DNA from 2 places in the Mesorhizobium sp. DxT genome. Region 1 is predicted to be linked to the other one. Evidence: predicted binding sites of a transcription regulator. Region 1 holds the regulator's gene; the other holds the start of a gene.
The links. Region 1 encodes LexA, which represses DNA repair genes until DNA is damaged. Its sites were predicted from a motif close to TGTTCNNNNTGTGTTCNG; they were not measured.
Positions count from the first base shown of each region.

Region 1 (7,854 bases):
TGACGGCCGACGCGCCCGCGTCCTTGAGCATTTCGGCCGAAATGTCGCCGGTATGCGCGCCCGTCTCCTTTGCGTGGCAATCCTGTCCGCCAGACTTTACCGGCGTGCGGTGCAGAATTTCCGACGCCCGCCACAGCAGGGTAGCGGGAACGCAGACGAGCGCGTCGGTTTCCGCTTCCAGCCCCTTCATGAAACCGTTGCCGATCGAGACCAGCTCGTTGAGCGATGCGCTCGTGCCATTCATTTTCCAGTTGCCGGCAACCAGCGGGCGGATACCTGGTGTCATCGCGCGTGTTCCCTTCCTTCGGTCTCGAGGCTAGGTTCTCCTACCAAAAACCGGGCACAAAGCAATCGACACCGGCCGGGAAGGACGGTATTGCCGAGGCTCACATCAGGTAACCGGAAGAAGACATGCTCAATTCCCTCAGAAACGCCGCCAGATCCTGGATCGCCAAGCTGCTTCTCGTGATGCTGGTGCTCAGTTTCGCGGTATGGGGCATTTCCGGACAGATTTTCGGTGGACTCGGCTCCAACGTGCTGACCGCCGGCGATACACGCGTGTCCATCCTCGAATACCGTCTCGCCTACGATCGGCAGCTCTCGCTGCTGTCGCAGCAATTCGGCGTGCCGGTGACGCGTGAACAGGCGCAGCAGTTCGGCGTCGACAACCGCGTGCTTTCGCAGCTTGCAGCCGGCGCCGTGCTGGACGAACAGGCGCGCGAGATGCGGCTCGGGCTTTCGCGCGACCGGCTGGCCGCGATGACGGCCGAGGATCCCGCCTTCCAGGGGGCTGATGGTCGGTTCGACCGCAACCAGTTCGATTTCGTGCTGCGCCAGATCGGCATGCGGCCGGAAGACTACCTGAAGAACCGCGAGCAGGCTGCGGTGCGTCAGCAGATCATCGAAGCGGTGTCGGACGGCATGACGGCGCCGGATGCTTTCCTGCGCGCCGTGTCGCTCTATCAGGGCGAAGACCGCACGGTCGACTACATCGTCCTGTCGCGGTCCCTGGTCGAACCCATCGAAGAGCCTGCGCAGGATGTGCTCGAAGCGTATTTCGAAGAGAACAAGGCCAATTACGCCGCGCCGGAATACCGGCGCATCTCCTACGTCAAGCTGGAACCTGCCGATATTGCCGACCCGGCCGCTATCCAGGCGGAGGAGGTCGAGCGTTATTACGAGGACAACGCCACCCGCTTCACGTCGCCGGAGCAGCGCAAGATCGAACAGCTCGTCTTTGCCGATGCGGAAGCCGCGCAGGCTGCGCTGGACAAGATTCGTGGCGGCTCGACGTTTGAGGAGGTCGTGACCGAGCAAGGCAAGACGATGGGCGACGTCGTGCTTGGCACCTTCGCGAAGGCCGACGTGGCCGACCCGGCAATCGCCGAGGCCGCTTTTGCGCTGGCCGAAGGCGAAGTCAGCGACGTGGTCGACGGCGCATTCGGATCGCTGCTCGTTAGAGTTCCGGAAGTCCAGCCGGCAAAGGTGCAGCCGCTCGCCGAAGTCGAACAGCAGATTCGCAGCGACATCGCGCTGGGCGAAGCAACCCGCATTCTGGACGACGTCTACGAAGGCTATGAAGATGCGCGCGCCGGTGGCGAAACCATGGCGGAAGCCGCCGCCCGCAACCGGCTCGAGGTCGTTACGGTCGAGGCGGTCGACCGCAGCGGCCGCAATCCCGAAGGCACGATCCTGACCGACCTGCCCGAATCGAACGCCCTGCTCCAGGAGGCATTCGACAGTGAAGTCGGCGTCGAGAATTCGCCGCTGAACACCGGATCGTCGGGTTATCTGTTCTACGAGGTCGACGACGTCACGGAGGCCCGCGACCGATCGCTTGACGAAGTTCGCGATCAGGTCGTTACCGACTGGAAGGAGAACGAGGTCGCAACGAGGCTTGCCACCCGCGCCGAGGAAATCGAGAAGCAGGTTGCCGACGGCAAGGCCCTGACCGAGATCGCGGAGGAACTGGAGCTCGAGGTCCAGGTCCGGCGTGGTCTGAAGCGTGACGCCAACGACGCCGAGCTCGGCGATGCAGGCGTGGCCGCCGTCTTCTCCGTAGCGCGGGGCGAAACTGGCCTTGCGCCGGCGCAGGATGGTGACGCCCAGGTCGTGTTTCGCGTGACGGATGTGCTGGTGCCGGCCGGTGCCGGTCCCGACGCCCTGCCCGCCGAAGCCCGCGATCGTTTCGCATCTGCGATCTCCGACGACCTGCTGGACCAGCTCGTTGCACGGCTTCAGACCGAGTATCCGGTGACGATCGACCGCGGCGCCGTGCAGCAGGCGCTGAGCTTCTGAGCGGCGTGATGAACGACTTCAAGTCTCACATAGCCAAGGTCGCGAACGGCACGCCGCTGTCCTTCGAAGAGGCGCGCGAGGCGTTCAGCATCATGATGTCCGGTGAAGCGACGCCGAGCCAGATCGGCGGGTTCCTGATGGCGCTTCGTACGCGCGGTGAAACGGTGGACGAGATTTCCGGCGCCGTGGCCACCATGCGGGCCAAGATGCTTCCCGTCCGCGCGCCGGCCAACGCCATCGACATCGTCGGCACGGGTGGCGATGCGTCGGGCACCTATAACGTCTCCACCTGCGCCGCCTTCATCGTTGCCGGCGCCGGGGTGCCGGTGGCCAAGCATGGCAACCGCGCACTCTCGTCGAAGTCGGGGGCGGCGGATGCGCTTGCCGCTCTTGGGGTCAATATCGAGATCGGGGCCGAAACCATCGCGGCCTGCATCGAGGAAGCCGGGCTCGGCTTCATGTTCGCACCGGTCCACCATTCGGCCATGCGTCATGTCGGCGCCTCGCGCGTGGAACTCGGCACCCGTACGATCTTCAACCTGCTCGGCCCTCTGTCGAATCCTGCCGGCGTCAAGCGCCAGCTCGTCGGTGTGTTTGCCCCGCAATGGGTGGAGCCAATCGCCGAAGTGCTCAAGGCACAGGGTTCGGAAGCTGTCTGGGTGGTGCATGGCGACGGGCTGGACGAAATGACGACGGCAGGCACGACGATGGTTGCGGCGCTGGAGAACGGCAAGATCCGTACGTTCGAGATCCAGCCCGAGGAGGTCGGCCTGGCACGCGTCAAGCCCGAGGACCTGAAGGGCGCCGATGCGGCTCACAACGCCAGGGCGCTTCGCGGCGTGCTTGCCGGCGACAAGGGTGCTTATCGCGACATCTCCCTCCTGAATGCGGCAGGCGCGCTTGTCGTGGCCGGCAAGGCCCGGACGCTAGACGAGGGCATGGAGCTTGCCACCCGCTCAATCGATAACGGGTCGGCGGCCTCCGCGCTGGAGCTGCTGGTGCACGTTTCCAACCGGGCAGGTGCGGCATGACCGATATTCTGCGCAAGATCGAGGCCTACAAGCGCGAGGAGATCGCTGCTGCCGAGGCCGCGCTTCCCCTTGCCGAGGTCAAGGCGCGGGCGGCCGACCAGACCCCGCCGCGCGGCTTTCGCAAGGCGCTTGAGGCCAAGCACAAAGCCGGGCAGTTCGCGCTGATCGCCGAGATCAAGAAGGCGAGCCCCTCGAAGGGGCTCATCCGTGCCGACTTCGATCCGCCCGCGCTTGCGCACGCCTACGAGCAAGGAGGTGCCGCCTGTCTGTCGGTGCTGACGGATCGGCCATCGTTCCAGGGCGCGCCCGAATTCCTGACCGAGGCGCGCGCCGCAACCGCCCTGCCCGCGCTGCGCAAGGATTTCATGTTCGAGACCTATCAGGTTCACGAGGCGCGGAGCTGGGGTGCCGACGCGATCCTCGTCATCATGGCGAGCCTGTCCGACGATGAAGCGAAAGCACTCGAGGATGAGGCCCATGCAATCGGCATGGACGTGCTCGTCGAGGTGCATGACGAGGCGGAACTGGATCGCGCGCTCAGGCACCTGTCCTCGCCGCTGGTTGGCATCAACAACCGCAACCTGCGCACCTTCGAGGTAAGCCTCGAAACCTCGGAGCGGCTGGCGGCGCGCATCCCCGAAGACAAGCTCATCGTCGGCGAGAGCGGCATCTTCACCAATGCCGACTGCGCGCGCCTGGCTCGCTCCGGCATCTCCACCTTCCTCGTCGGCGAAAGCCTGATGCGGCAGGTCGATGTTGCCGGCGCGACGCGGTCCCTGCTCGGGCTCAGCTCGCAACGGCTCGCAGGCTGACGCCGTGAGCCGCCTTACGCATCTCGGTGCATCCGGCGAGGCCAACATGGTCGATGTCGGCGGCAAGCAAGAGACGCAGCGCACTGCGATCGCGCAAGGCGCGGTGAAGATGCAGCCCGCGACGCTGGCCACGATCCTCGCCGGCGATGCCAAGAAGGGGGACGTGCTCGGCACGGCCCGCATTGCCGGCATCATGGCAGCCAAGCGGACGCACGAGCTGATTCCGCTCTGCCACCCGCTCCTGCTCACCAAGGTTTCGGTCGAGATCGAGCCCGACGAGAACCTGCCCGGTCTGCGCGTCACGGCGCTCGCCCGCGTTACCGGCAAGACCGGCGTTGAAATGGAAGCGCTGACGGCGGCTTCCGTCGCCTGCCTGACGATCTACGACATGGCCAAGGCAGCCGACCGTGCCATGATAATTTCCGACATCCGTGTGGTGGAAAAGTCCGGCGGCAAGTCCGGCGATTACCGGCTGCAGGACGTCTGACATGGCTGGCCTGCTGCCGGTTGACGAAGCGCTGCGCCGGCTGCTCGACGATGTGACGGCCCTGCCTCACGAAGATATCACGATTGGTGAGGCCGCGGGGCGTGTTCTGGCCGCTGCAGTCGAGGCACGGCGGACGCAGCCTCCCTTCCCCGCTTCGGCGATGGATGGTTATGCCGTGCGCGCGGCGGACACCACCGACCCGTCCACTGCTTTGAAGGTTATCGGTCAATCGATAGCCGGCAAGCGCTTCGATGGCGCGGTCGGCGCCGGCCAGGCCGTACGCATCTTCACAGGCGCGCCTGTCCCCGAAGGCGCGGATGCGGTTCTGCTTCAGGAAGATGCCGAGCCGGACGAAGACGGGCGAACCGTCCGCGCCAGAGAAGCGGTCACCCCTGGCCGTCACGTAAGGGCTGCCGGGCTCGATTTCCGGGCCGGCGACGTCCTTTTGGCCAAAGGCCGGGTGCTCGACGCGGCAGCGCTGTCGCTCGCAGCAGCCGGCAACCACCCGCTCCTGTCTGTAGTGCGCGCACCGCTGGTGGCGATCCTGGCGACGGGCAGCGAGCTGCTGCCGCCCGGTTCGGAACCCGGGCCCGACCAGATCATCGCATCGAACGGCTACGGGGTCGCGGCGCTGGCGCGCGACGCACGTGCTCGGGTGCTCGACCTGGGCATCGCACCTGACGATCGCGGTATGCTTGCCGCGCGCGTCCGTGACGCACTCTCGGCCGGTGCTGATGTCATCGTGACGCTCGGGGGCGCCTCAGTCGGCGACCACGACCTCGTCCGCGAGGTGCTTACTGGCGAAGGCATGGCGCTCGACTTCTGGAAGATCGCCATGCGCCCCGGCAAGCCGCTGATGTTCGGCAGGCTGGGAGAAACCCGCGTTCTTGGCTTGCCGGGAAATCCGGTTTCAAGCCTTGTCTGCGCGCATCTGTTCCTGAAACCGCTGCTCGCGAACCTTGGCGGCCGCCCACATGTTGCCGACATGAGGGAAGCCGTCCTTGGCGAAGCCATGAAGGCCAATGATCACCGGCAGGATTATGTCCGCGCGGCAGCGACGCATGAGGACGGGCGCCTCGTTGCAAGGCCGTTCGCCGTGCAGGATTCCTCGATGCTGACGACACTGGCGCACGCCAACGCGCTCATCATCCGCGAACCGAACGTGGCCGCTTCGGAGGCTGGAGATGTCTGCCGCGTGCTGATGCTGCGCTGAGCGAGCGGCTTTCTAGTCGCGTTCAACGAGACGAAGATCGTGGCCGGTCGCCGCAATGTGACCCATCCGGTCGGTTCTGGACTGGATGTCCTTCAACCGCTCGATTGCAGCAGCAAGCTCCTTGTCGGAGCGGCGCAGATGTAGATCGCGCCCAGCCTGGCTTCAAACCAGCCGCTCGAGCTCTACAGTCATTTTTTCCCGCGCCACTGTCTCGGAGCCTCCTACGCATTCACGATAATTTAAGCCGTTGCGGAACACAACTGGAACAGATAGTGTTTGTTCTGGTTTTGTTTATGGACTGATTCCCAAAAGGGGCAACAGAATGCTGACGCGCAAGCAACACGAACTGCTTCTCTTCATCCATGAAAGGCTGAAAGAAACTGGCATTCCCCCTTCCTTCGACGAGATGAAGGAGGCGCTCGACCTCGCTTCCAAGTCCGGTATCCACCGCCTGATTACTGCGCTCGAGGAGCGCGGCTTCATTCGACGCCTGCCCAACAGGGCACGTGCGCTGGAAGTGCTGCGGCTGCCAGACTCGATCGCGCCGGGGCTCAATGCGGCCAAAAAGTTCTCGCCCAGCGTCATTCAAGGCAGCCTTGGCCGGGCGCCGGAACCCTCGCGCATCCAGTCTGCCAGCAATGACGATGATGCCGGTGCGGCCGTTGCCATTCCGGTGATGGGCCGGATTGCCGCCGGCGTGCCGATCGAGGCGATCCAGCACAAGACGCACTCGATCAGCGTTCCGCCGGAAATGCTTTCGGGCGGCGAGCACTACGCGCTCGAGGTCAAGGGTGACTCGATGATCGAGGCGGGCATCTTCGACGGCGACACCGTCATCATCCGCGACGGCCAGACCGCCAATCCCGGCGACATCGTGGTGGCTCTCGTCGACGATGAGGAAGCAACCCTCAAGCGGTTCCGCCGCAAGGGCGCCTCGATCGCGCTGGAGGCTGCCAACCCCGCCTACGAAACCCGCATCTTCGGCCCTGATCGCGTGAAGGTACAAGGTAGGCTCGTCGGGCTCATCCGGCGTTATTGATCGGCCATTAGACAAGGTCATGCTCGACTGAGGATGAGCATGAGCATGAGGGGTGGATTGATCGAATCCAACCTATTGGGCTCGATGCACGTCAAGGAATAGCCCGTCGGGCAGCAGGATTCCCGAGCGATGCAGACCCTCCCTCATGCTGGGGGTGCGAGCCCCCGGGTCTTGCCTTCGGCGAGCCCGAGGACAGGCTCCGCGAGCCTCGAAGGACGCACCGATCAGTGCTTTCGCTGCAAAGGCATCGCGGCAGCCGGCTGGCTGTTACTCACCTTGCGATTTCTGCCAGGGTGGAAGTCCCCTCGCCTCACGCGAATACTGCCGGTGCGCGTGCCAGGGCCGATAGGGTTCGCGGATCGCGAAACGAATGTTTGGGTAAAAAGCCGGTCTCGCGGAAGTGCGATTCCTGACACCGGCGTCTGTGCCACTGCTTGCTTCGGTTCCGCGTGTTTCGCCGGCGATGTCTTTCTCGAAAACGATCTCGGCGCTCCCGCGGCGGGCCAAATCGCGCTTGGTGATGACGGTGACGCTGCTGCCGCGACAGGGACTGTTCGCCGTTGCGTCGTCGATGACGATGAGGCTCGCATAAGAACACGCAGTCGAAGCCGTTCGTTCGCCGTCGGCGTGAACGACTATGCCGCCGCCGCCATGGCGCGCTACGCAAAGCCCTTCCCGGCACTGGAATGGCAACGCACCCTGATCATCGGCCGGGGTGGCCGAGGCGGCCCGGCGTCACCTTCCACAGGCCGTGCAACATCGCCCGCATTCGCAGCCCGCTGCCAGTTCTGGAAGGTGAAGGTGCTTGGTCGTTGGCGGTTTACGGCGAGTCTGCCGTCACCGAGATCGACCGCAACAAGCCGCGCGTCCTCGGAGACGTAGACGTGAGGCAGCTGGCGTGTCGCGATCAGCAACGCGCCGGCGACGAGCATCGGAAGTGCTGCCCAGCGTAGTGCGCTGCCGGCCATGGTCAT
Region 1 covers NZ_JBZFLJ010000005.1:48,475-56,328, forward strand. Annotated here, with positions in the region: gene tpiA (triose-phosphate isomerase) at 1-286, opposite strand, end outside; gene ACVJNE_RS11035 (peptidylprolyl isomerase) at 412-2,298, shown strand; gene trpD (anthranilate phosphoribosyltransferase) at 2,307-3,329, shown strand; gene trpC (indole-3-glycerol phosphate synthase TrpC) at 3,326-4,141, shown strand; gene moaC (cyclic pyranopterin monophosphate synthase MoaC) at 4,146-4,628, shown strand; gene ACVJNE_RS11055 (molybdopterin molybdotransferase MoeA) at 4,630-5,841, shown strand; gene lexA (transcriptional repressor LexA) at 6,164-6,880, shown strand; gene ACVJNE_RS11065 (ComEC/Rec2 family competence protein) at 7,540-7,854, opposite strand, start outside.

Region 2 (7,854 bases), on a different contig from region 1:
TTGCCGTCATTGCCCAGCGACCAGAGCAGCGTCACCAGACCGGCCGGGCCGGGCTTCAGCAGCGCGGGCACGAAGATGTGGAACGCGCCGAAACGCACACCCAGCCGCCGCAGCGCAGCGCGCGCTTCCTGGTCGAGCGCCTTGACGTCGTCGGCGACATCGCGCCGGTTGAGCAGCCCGAAATTCTCCGTCAGCCGGAAAGCGATGCCGCGCGCGATGCCGGTGAGCTGCTCGGCGTTGCGTAGGTCGAAAAGCGGCTTGAGCAAAGTTTCGATCTGGTAGCGCACGAAACGCTCTGCCCTCGCGGCAACCTTGTCGCGCGCCGGGCCGGTGAGTTGCTCGTCGGCCAGCAGGATGACGCGCGGCGTTAGCGGGTCCTCTCCCGCCGTCAAAGTCGCAACCGGCGCACCGATCCAGCGCAGCAACCCGTCAGAGGCGAGCGCGAAATCGCCGTTGGCGGCAACCGCGAAGCGTTCAGCCCGCGCGTCGAACTCCTGCGCCAGCGCTTTCTGCGCGGCTGCCTTGACCGCCTTGGCATCCTCTCCGTCGGCCGCCTGATCGGCCGAGAACCGGAACCCCTGCAACGCGCCGACATGATGTCCTTCGACGACGACGTCACCCGACGGGTTTATTTCTGCTTCAAGCATTGCATTTTCTCTCAGGCGCCTCATGAGCACGGAAGTCCTGCGGTCTACGAACCGTTTCGTCAATCGTTCGTGGAGCGCATCTGACAGCTTGTCCTCTATCTCGCGCGTTTTTTCCTGCCAGTGTGCCGGATCGGCCAGCCAGCCGGGCCGATGGGAGACGAAGGTCCAGGTGCGGATCTGTGCGATCCGATGCGACAGCGTATCGATGTCGCCATCGGTCGTGTCGGCGCGGTCCACCTGTTCAGCCATGTAATTTTCGTCGACGTGCCCCTTGCGGGCTAGGTCCAGATAGATGCTGCCGATGATGTCTGCATGCTGCGCGGGCGCAATGCGACGATAGTCCGGCAGAGCACACGCTTCCCACAGCAGCTCGACCCGGCGGGCGTCGGTCGCGAGCCCGCGCACGTCCTCGTCCTGCGACAGATGATCGAGCGCGCGTGCGTCGACCGCCGGCAGCGCCCGCGTCAGACCCTCCACCTGCGGAATGCGGTCGATCGAGCGCTTGAGACTGCCGATGCTCGAGAAATCGAAAGCCGCGGTGCGCCATTGCAGCACCTTCATGGATTCGAAGCTGTGCGATTCGATGCGTTCGACCAGCTCGTCCTCGAGAGGCGCCACCTGTCCCGTGACGCCGAAAGTACCGTCGCGAAGATGACGGCCGGCGCGGCCAGCGATCTGGCCGAGTTCGGCGGCGCTGAGATCGCGGTACTGATAGCCGTCGAACTTGCGGTTCTGGGCGAACGCGACGTGGTCGACGTCCAGATTGAGCCCCATGCCGATGGCGTCCGTCGCAACCAGATAGTCGACGTCGCCGGACTGGTAGAGTTCGACCTGGGCATTGCGGGTGCGTGGGCTGAGCGCGCCAAGCACGACCGCTGCGGCCCCGCGCTGCCGCCGGATCAGTTCGGCGATGCCGTAAACCTCATCTGCGGAGAACGCGACGATGGCGCTGCGGCGCGGCAATCGAGTCAGCTTCTTCTGGCCAGCATAGGCAAGCTGCGACATGCGCGGGCGCGTGACCACCGAAATCCCACGCAGCAGCTTCTCCAGAATCCCGCGCATCGTGGCCGCGCCCAGCAACAGGGTCTCCTGCCGGCCACGCAGATGCAGGATGCGGTCGGTGAAAATGTGCCCGCGCTCGAGATCGGCCGCCAGTTGCACCTCGTCGATCGCCACGAAGGCGGCGTCCGTCTCGCGCGGCATCGCCTCGACCGTGCACACCGAATAGCGCGCGCCCGGCGGCACAATCTTCTCTTCGCCGGTGATCAGCGCGACCTTCTCGGCCCCTACCTTCTCGCACACGCGCGCATAGACCTCGCGCGCAAGCAGCCGCAACGGCAGCCCGATGACCCCGCTCTCATGCGCGACCATCCGCTCGATTGCCAGATGGGTCTTGCCGGTGTTGGTCGGTCCGAGCACGGCGGTGACATCCCGTCCGGAAAGGACGAGCGGCGCGTCTGTTCTGGTCTGGATGTTCATCGTACGAGGTCGGCCTCTTGCCGCGCCGCAAAGCGGTGGACGCTTCCGTTAGCATGTCTGCACGGTGCAACGGAAGATGCCGGCGCGCCTTCTAGATAGGTCGTAAGGCTCGCCAAGCCAACGCAGCAACCAGCGTTTTTAACGGTTGGAACGAGTCTGGAACGAATCGGCTACGAATCGCTGACTTTCGCATGTTCCCGCTTTGATCACCGCAACATATAGAGATATGCCACACATTGGTCACCACATGCGGAATCTGCGCAAGAACCATTTTCCCTGGCGGGACCAAACCCGTTAACTTTTTGCGGCGGCAGCTGCTGAATTGGCGCTCTGGCATCGTCAACAGCGCCGCAAGCTTCAGAATTCGTTAGTGAATTTTTTACGCACTGTTAACCCTGTGGCTGCGTCGGCGCATTGTCCGTTAACGTTCCGGCCAAACACGGAACGAACCGGCGACGAATCACTGACTTCTGCATTTTCCTGCTTTGTTCACCGCAAGATGTTGTGTCATGCACCGCTTTTCCACCGTAATTCCACAGGCTGTGCACGGCATTTCCACAGGAGCAGCAGTCAGGCGTTAACCACTTACGCTCGGAACCAGTCTGTTCTTGCGCACTCGCTGCTGGGTTGTTGCATGCGTCGGGTCAACAGCTTCGCCCAAAAAGAGACGGCCCCATGGGGGCCGCTTCTTTCCGTAAGCAGAAACGTGGCTCAGACGAAGAACTGCCCACCATTGGCTGAAATGGTCGAGCCGGTGATGAAGCCTGCGTCATCCGAGGCCAGGAAGGCGACGATCCGTGCAATCTCCTCCGGCTCGCCCAGCCGGCCGACCGGGATCTGCGGGATGATGCGCTCGTTGAGCACTTTCTCGTCGATCGCCTTGACCATTTCGGTTGCGATGTAGCCCGGGCAGATCGCGTTCACCGTAATGCCGGCGCGTGCGCCTTCCTGCGCCAACGCCTTGGTGAATCCGAGATCGCCGGCCTTGGCCGCCGAATAGTTCGCCTGCCCCGCCTGGCCCTTCTGGCCGTTAATGGACGAGATCGTGATGACACGGCCGAACTTACGGTCGCGCATGCCTGACCACAGCGGATGCGTCATGTTGAATACGCCGTTGAGATTGGTATCGATGACCTCGCGCCACTGCTGCGGCGTCATCTTGTGAAACATGCCGTCGCGGGTGATGCCGGCATTGTTGACCAGAATATCGACGGGGCCGAGATCGGCCTCGACCTGCTTGATCCCCTCGACGCAGGCGTCGTAGTCGGCGACCGACCATTTATAGACCGGAATACCCGTCTCTTCCTTGAACTTCGCAGCCGCTTCGTCGTTGCCGGCATAGTTCGCGGCCACCTTGTAGCCTGCCTGCTTCAACCCTGCCGATATGGCCGCGCCGATGCCGCGCGAGCCCCCGGTGACAATTGCCGTCCTGGTCATGTGGTTCCTCCTCCCAATTTAGCGAATAAGGAATAGGGGACCAAGGCAGTAGGGATGGCGCTTCTGGTCGCTCTTTCCCCCTACGGCCCTACTCGCCATATTGCCTTACCGACCTCTTCGCTCAGTTCATCGCTTCAACGCACATCGCGACGCCCATGCCGCCGCCGATGCAGAGCGTTGCCAGGCCCTTCTTCGCGCCGCGCCGCTTCATCTCGTAGACCAGCGTGTTGAAGATGCGCGCGCCAGATGCCCCGATCGGGTGACCGATGGCGATCGCGCCGCCGTTCACGTTCACGATGTCCGGGTTCCAGCCCATGTCCTTGTTGACCGCACAGGCCTGCGCGGCAAAAGCCTCGTTGGCTTCGACCAGATCGAGGTCCTCGACCTTCCAGCCCGCCTTCTCGAGCGCCTTGCGCGATGCCGGGATCGGGCCGGTGCCCATGATTTTAGGATCGACGCCTGCCGTCGCCCAGGAAACGACGCGCGCCAGCGGCGTGATGCCCCGACGATGAGCCTCGTCCTCCGTCATCAGGACGACTGCGGCGGCGCCGTCGTTGATGCCGGACGCGTTACCGGCGGTCACCGTGCCCTCCTTGTCGAAGGCGGGCCGCAATTTCTGCATGGCTTCCAGGGTCGCGCCGTGGCGGATATATTCGTCGTCGCCGACCACGACCTCGCCCTTGCGGGTCTTGATCGTCACTGGAACGATTTCATCCTTGAAACGCCCGGCCTTCTGGGCGGCTTCGGCCTTGTTCTGCGAGGCGACCGCGAATGCGTCCTGCTCGTCCCGCGTGAGCTGCCACTGCCGGGCGACGTTCTCGGCCGTATTGCCCATATGATAGCCGTTGAAGGCGTCCCAGAGCCCGTCGCGGATCATCGTGTCGATCATCGAGTAGTCGCCCATCTTCACGCCAGCGCGCAGATGCGCGCAATGGGTCGAAAGCGACATCGATTCCTGCCCGCCGGCGACGATGATGCCGGCATCGCCGCTGGCGATCTGCTGCATGCCGATGGCGATTGTGCGCAGGCCCGAGCCACAGACCTGATTGAGCCCCCAGGCGGAAGCTTCCTTCGGAACGCCGGCGGCAATCGCGGCCTGGCGCGCCGGGTTCTGCCCCTGGCCCGCCGTCAGCACCTGACCAAGAATGACCTCGTCCACTTCCGCCGCATCGACGCCGGCACGGGCAAGCGCCTCGCGGATTGCCACGGCGCCAAGCTCGTGCGCCGGGGTTGCTGCAAATGCGCCGTTGAAGGAGCCGACGGGCGTGCGCGCGGCACTGGCGATGACGATGGCGGGAGCGGACATGGCGGTTTCCTCGAACTCGTTGGCATGTTGGCCTCTACTCATGTTTCTTGCCCGATCACGGGCACGAGTCAAACCGGAATGTGAGGCCGGCGGTCTTGCACTGCACAAAGCGCTTTCATTTGCCGGTCATTTGCGCATATCCTGACGATCAGGGTCGCAGATGGGCCTTGTACGACGTCTGTGTAGCCGCATTCCGGGAGGTCATGAATGCCCGCAAAAGACGATCCGGTGGTGATTAAAAAATACGCCAACCGCCGCCTCTACAACACGGGCACCAGCACCTATGTGACGCTGGAAGATCTGGCGGAAATGGTGAAGAAGGGCGAGGAATTCACCGTCCAGGACGCCAAGAGCGGCGAGGATATCACCCATCCGGTGCTTACCCAGATCATCTTCGAGCTGGAGAACAAGGACGGGCAGAACATGCTGCCGATCCCGTTCCTGCGCCAGCTCATAGCCTTCTACGGCGACCAGATGCAGATGGTCGTGCCGAGCTTCCTCGAGCAGTCGATGATGGCGTTCGCCAAGGAGCAGGAACGCTTTCGCGAACAGATGAAGGACGCCATCGGCAAGTCGCCGATGGAGATGATGAAGATCACGACCCCGATCAAGGCGATCGAGGAACAGACGCGCCGCAACGTCGAGCTCTTCCAGAACGCCATGCGCATGTTCACGCCATTTCCGCCGCAGACGACGCAGGACACGACTGAGGAAGACGTTGCCGGCGACAAGCCTGACGACCTTCAGGACCTGAAGGATCAGATCGCGGCCATGCAGCGCAAACTCGACCAGATGGGGCGTGGATAGGCGCTGATCAGGCGCCTGTTGGTTTGTCTTGATCGCTCGGCTCGCGCAGCGCGCTTGTTTCCGCCGGCGACAGGTGCTCGACGATCTGCACGATGCTGGTCAATTCGATCTCCGGATAATGCTCGCGCATGCCTACGAGCATTACGGTGTCCGGCCATTCCTCCTCCCGCCCAAGGAAGGCGGCCGCTTCGCTGAGCGGCATATCCGTGCATCTCGTGACCCACACGACGGCAGACCTGCAATCATCGCCTTCGCAGACATAGGTCATCAGGCCCGGCTCGATGCGATGCTCGCGCCAGCGGATGGTGGAAGTCTTTTCGCCGCTTTCCACCAAGGGGAACAGTCGGGCGACGACCTTCAGGGTCTGCATCGGTATCTCCAGAAATAGATGTCAGGCAGCGTTACCAGCCCAGCGCGCAACCGTCCTTGCGCGGATCGGACCCGCCGACGAGGAACCCGTTCTCATCGTCGATGACGATCATCTGCCCGCCGCCATGCGGTGCGCCGGCGTCGCGCACCTGATGTCCCCGCGCAACCAGATCGCTGCGGATCTGCGCCGGAATCCCGCCTTCCGCGTCGAGAATACCGTCATCGCCCCAGAACAGCCGAGGGTGATCGAGCGCTTCCTGAGCGTCCATGCCGCGGTCGACCAGGTTGGAAAAGACGTGGGCGTGCCCCATAGGCTGGTAGTCGCCGCCCATCACACCGAAAGAGACTGCAGCACGCCCATTCTTCATAGCCATCGCGGGAATGATCGTGTGCATCGGTCGCTTCCCGCCACCGAGCTCGTTTGGGTGTCCCTCGTCGAGCGTAAAACAGCCGCCCCGGTTTTGAAGCGCGATCCCGGAACGCGGCGTGACCACTTTGGAGCCGAAAGCGCTATAGACCGAATTGATGAAAGAGACGGCGCGCCGGTCGCGATCGACCACCGTCAGATAGACCGTGTCCGACCGCGCCATTTCCGGCAGGACAACGGACGGATTGCGTCGCTCCGCGCTCAACTGCGCGCCGAGCGCCCGGATGAAGCTGTCGGAAAGCAGCTCCTCCGGTGTCCGCGTCATCGTTGCGGGGTCGGAAACAAGATGATCGCGCACGGAATAAGCGAGGCGTGCCGCCTCGATCTCCATGTGATAGCGCTCCGCACTGCCCGTGGGGAGGTTGCCGATACCGTGCGCCTCCATCAGCCGCAGCAGGATAAGCGCCGTCACGCCCTGCCCGCTGGGCGGAATTTCGAGCACGTCATACCCGCCGTAGGAAACGGAGAGCGGCGTCACCCAGTCAGCAGCGACGGCGGCAAGGTCCTCTTCGCTGAGGAAGCCGCCCTGCCCACGAACGGTCGCGGCCATCTCGGCTGCGATCTCACCTTCGTAGAATGCCCTTGCACCGTCCTTGGCGATGGCCCGCAAAGTCGCGCCAAGCGCCGGAAAGCGAAATCGCGTGCCGGCCGCCGGTGCATCCCCGTCACGTAGACAGTGGATCGCCGCGCCGCGATCGCTACGCAGCGCCGGAACATGCAGTGCCCAGTCGCGAGCAACCCGCGCATGAACCGCAAAGCCCTCCTCGGCGTAGCGGATCGCATCGGCGAATAGCCGGTCGAACCCCATCGTGCCGAAGCGTGTACTCAGGCGAGACCAGGCATCCACCGCGCCCGGCGCCGTCACTGCATGGACGCCCGTTTGCGGCATCGAGGCAAAACCATTGTCGCGATACCAGGCCGGATCGGAGGCGGCTGGCGCGCGGCCTGAACCGTTGAGCCCATGAACGGTGCCGTCGGGCTCGGCGAGAATGACGAAGCAATCACCGCCGATGCCGGTCATATGCGGCTCGACAACGCATAGTGTTGCGGAAGCTGCGATAGCGGCATCGACCGCATTGCCGCCTTCCTTCAGCACGGCAAGCGCTGTTGCCGTAGCCAGCGGGTGCGACGTTGCCGCCATGCCGTTTTCCGCAATGACGGGTGACCGTCCGGGCTGGTCGAAATCGCGCATGCTCAGCTCCGGTCTGTTAGCGGAAATTCACGTCGCGCGAGGCAGCACGGAGCGACACCGCGAACCCCGCCAGAACGTCGACAAGCGTGATCGCCATCAGGATGAAGAACAGCGAGCTGGCCGCCTGCCGCACGAGCAGGAACTCAACGAGGAACGCCACGAAAACGAAGGTCGAAAGCAGGTGGTCGAC
Region 2 covers NZ_JBZFLJ010000010.1:87,653-95,506, forward strand. Annotated here, with positions in the region: gene ACVJNE_RS18460 (helicase-related protein) at 1-2,126, opposite strand, end outside; gene phbB (acetoacetyl-CoA reductase) at 2,838-3,563, opposite strand; gene ACVJNE_RS18470 (acetyl-CoA C-acetyltransferase) at 3,685-4,869, opposite strand; gene phaR (polyhydroxyalkanoate synthesis repressor PhaR) at 5,077-5,676, shown strand; gene ACVJNE_RS18480 (ASCH domain-containing protein) at 5,684-6,046, opposite strand; gene ACVJNE_RS18485 (gamma-glutamyltransferase family protein) at 6,078-7,664, opposite strand; gene ACVJNE_RS18490 (hypothetical protein) at 7,681-7,854, opposite strand, start outside.
Region 2: the regulator LexA is predicted to act here: its motif matches at 2,273-2,290, upstream of ACVJNE_RS18460 (helicase-related protein).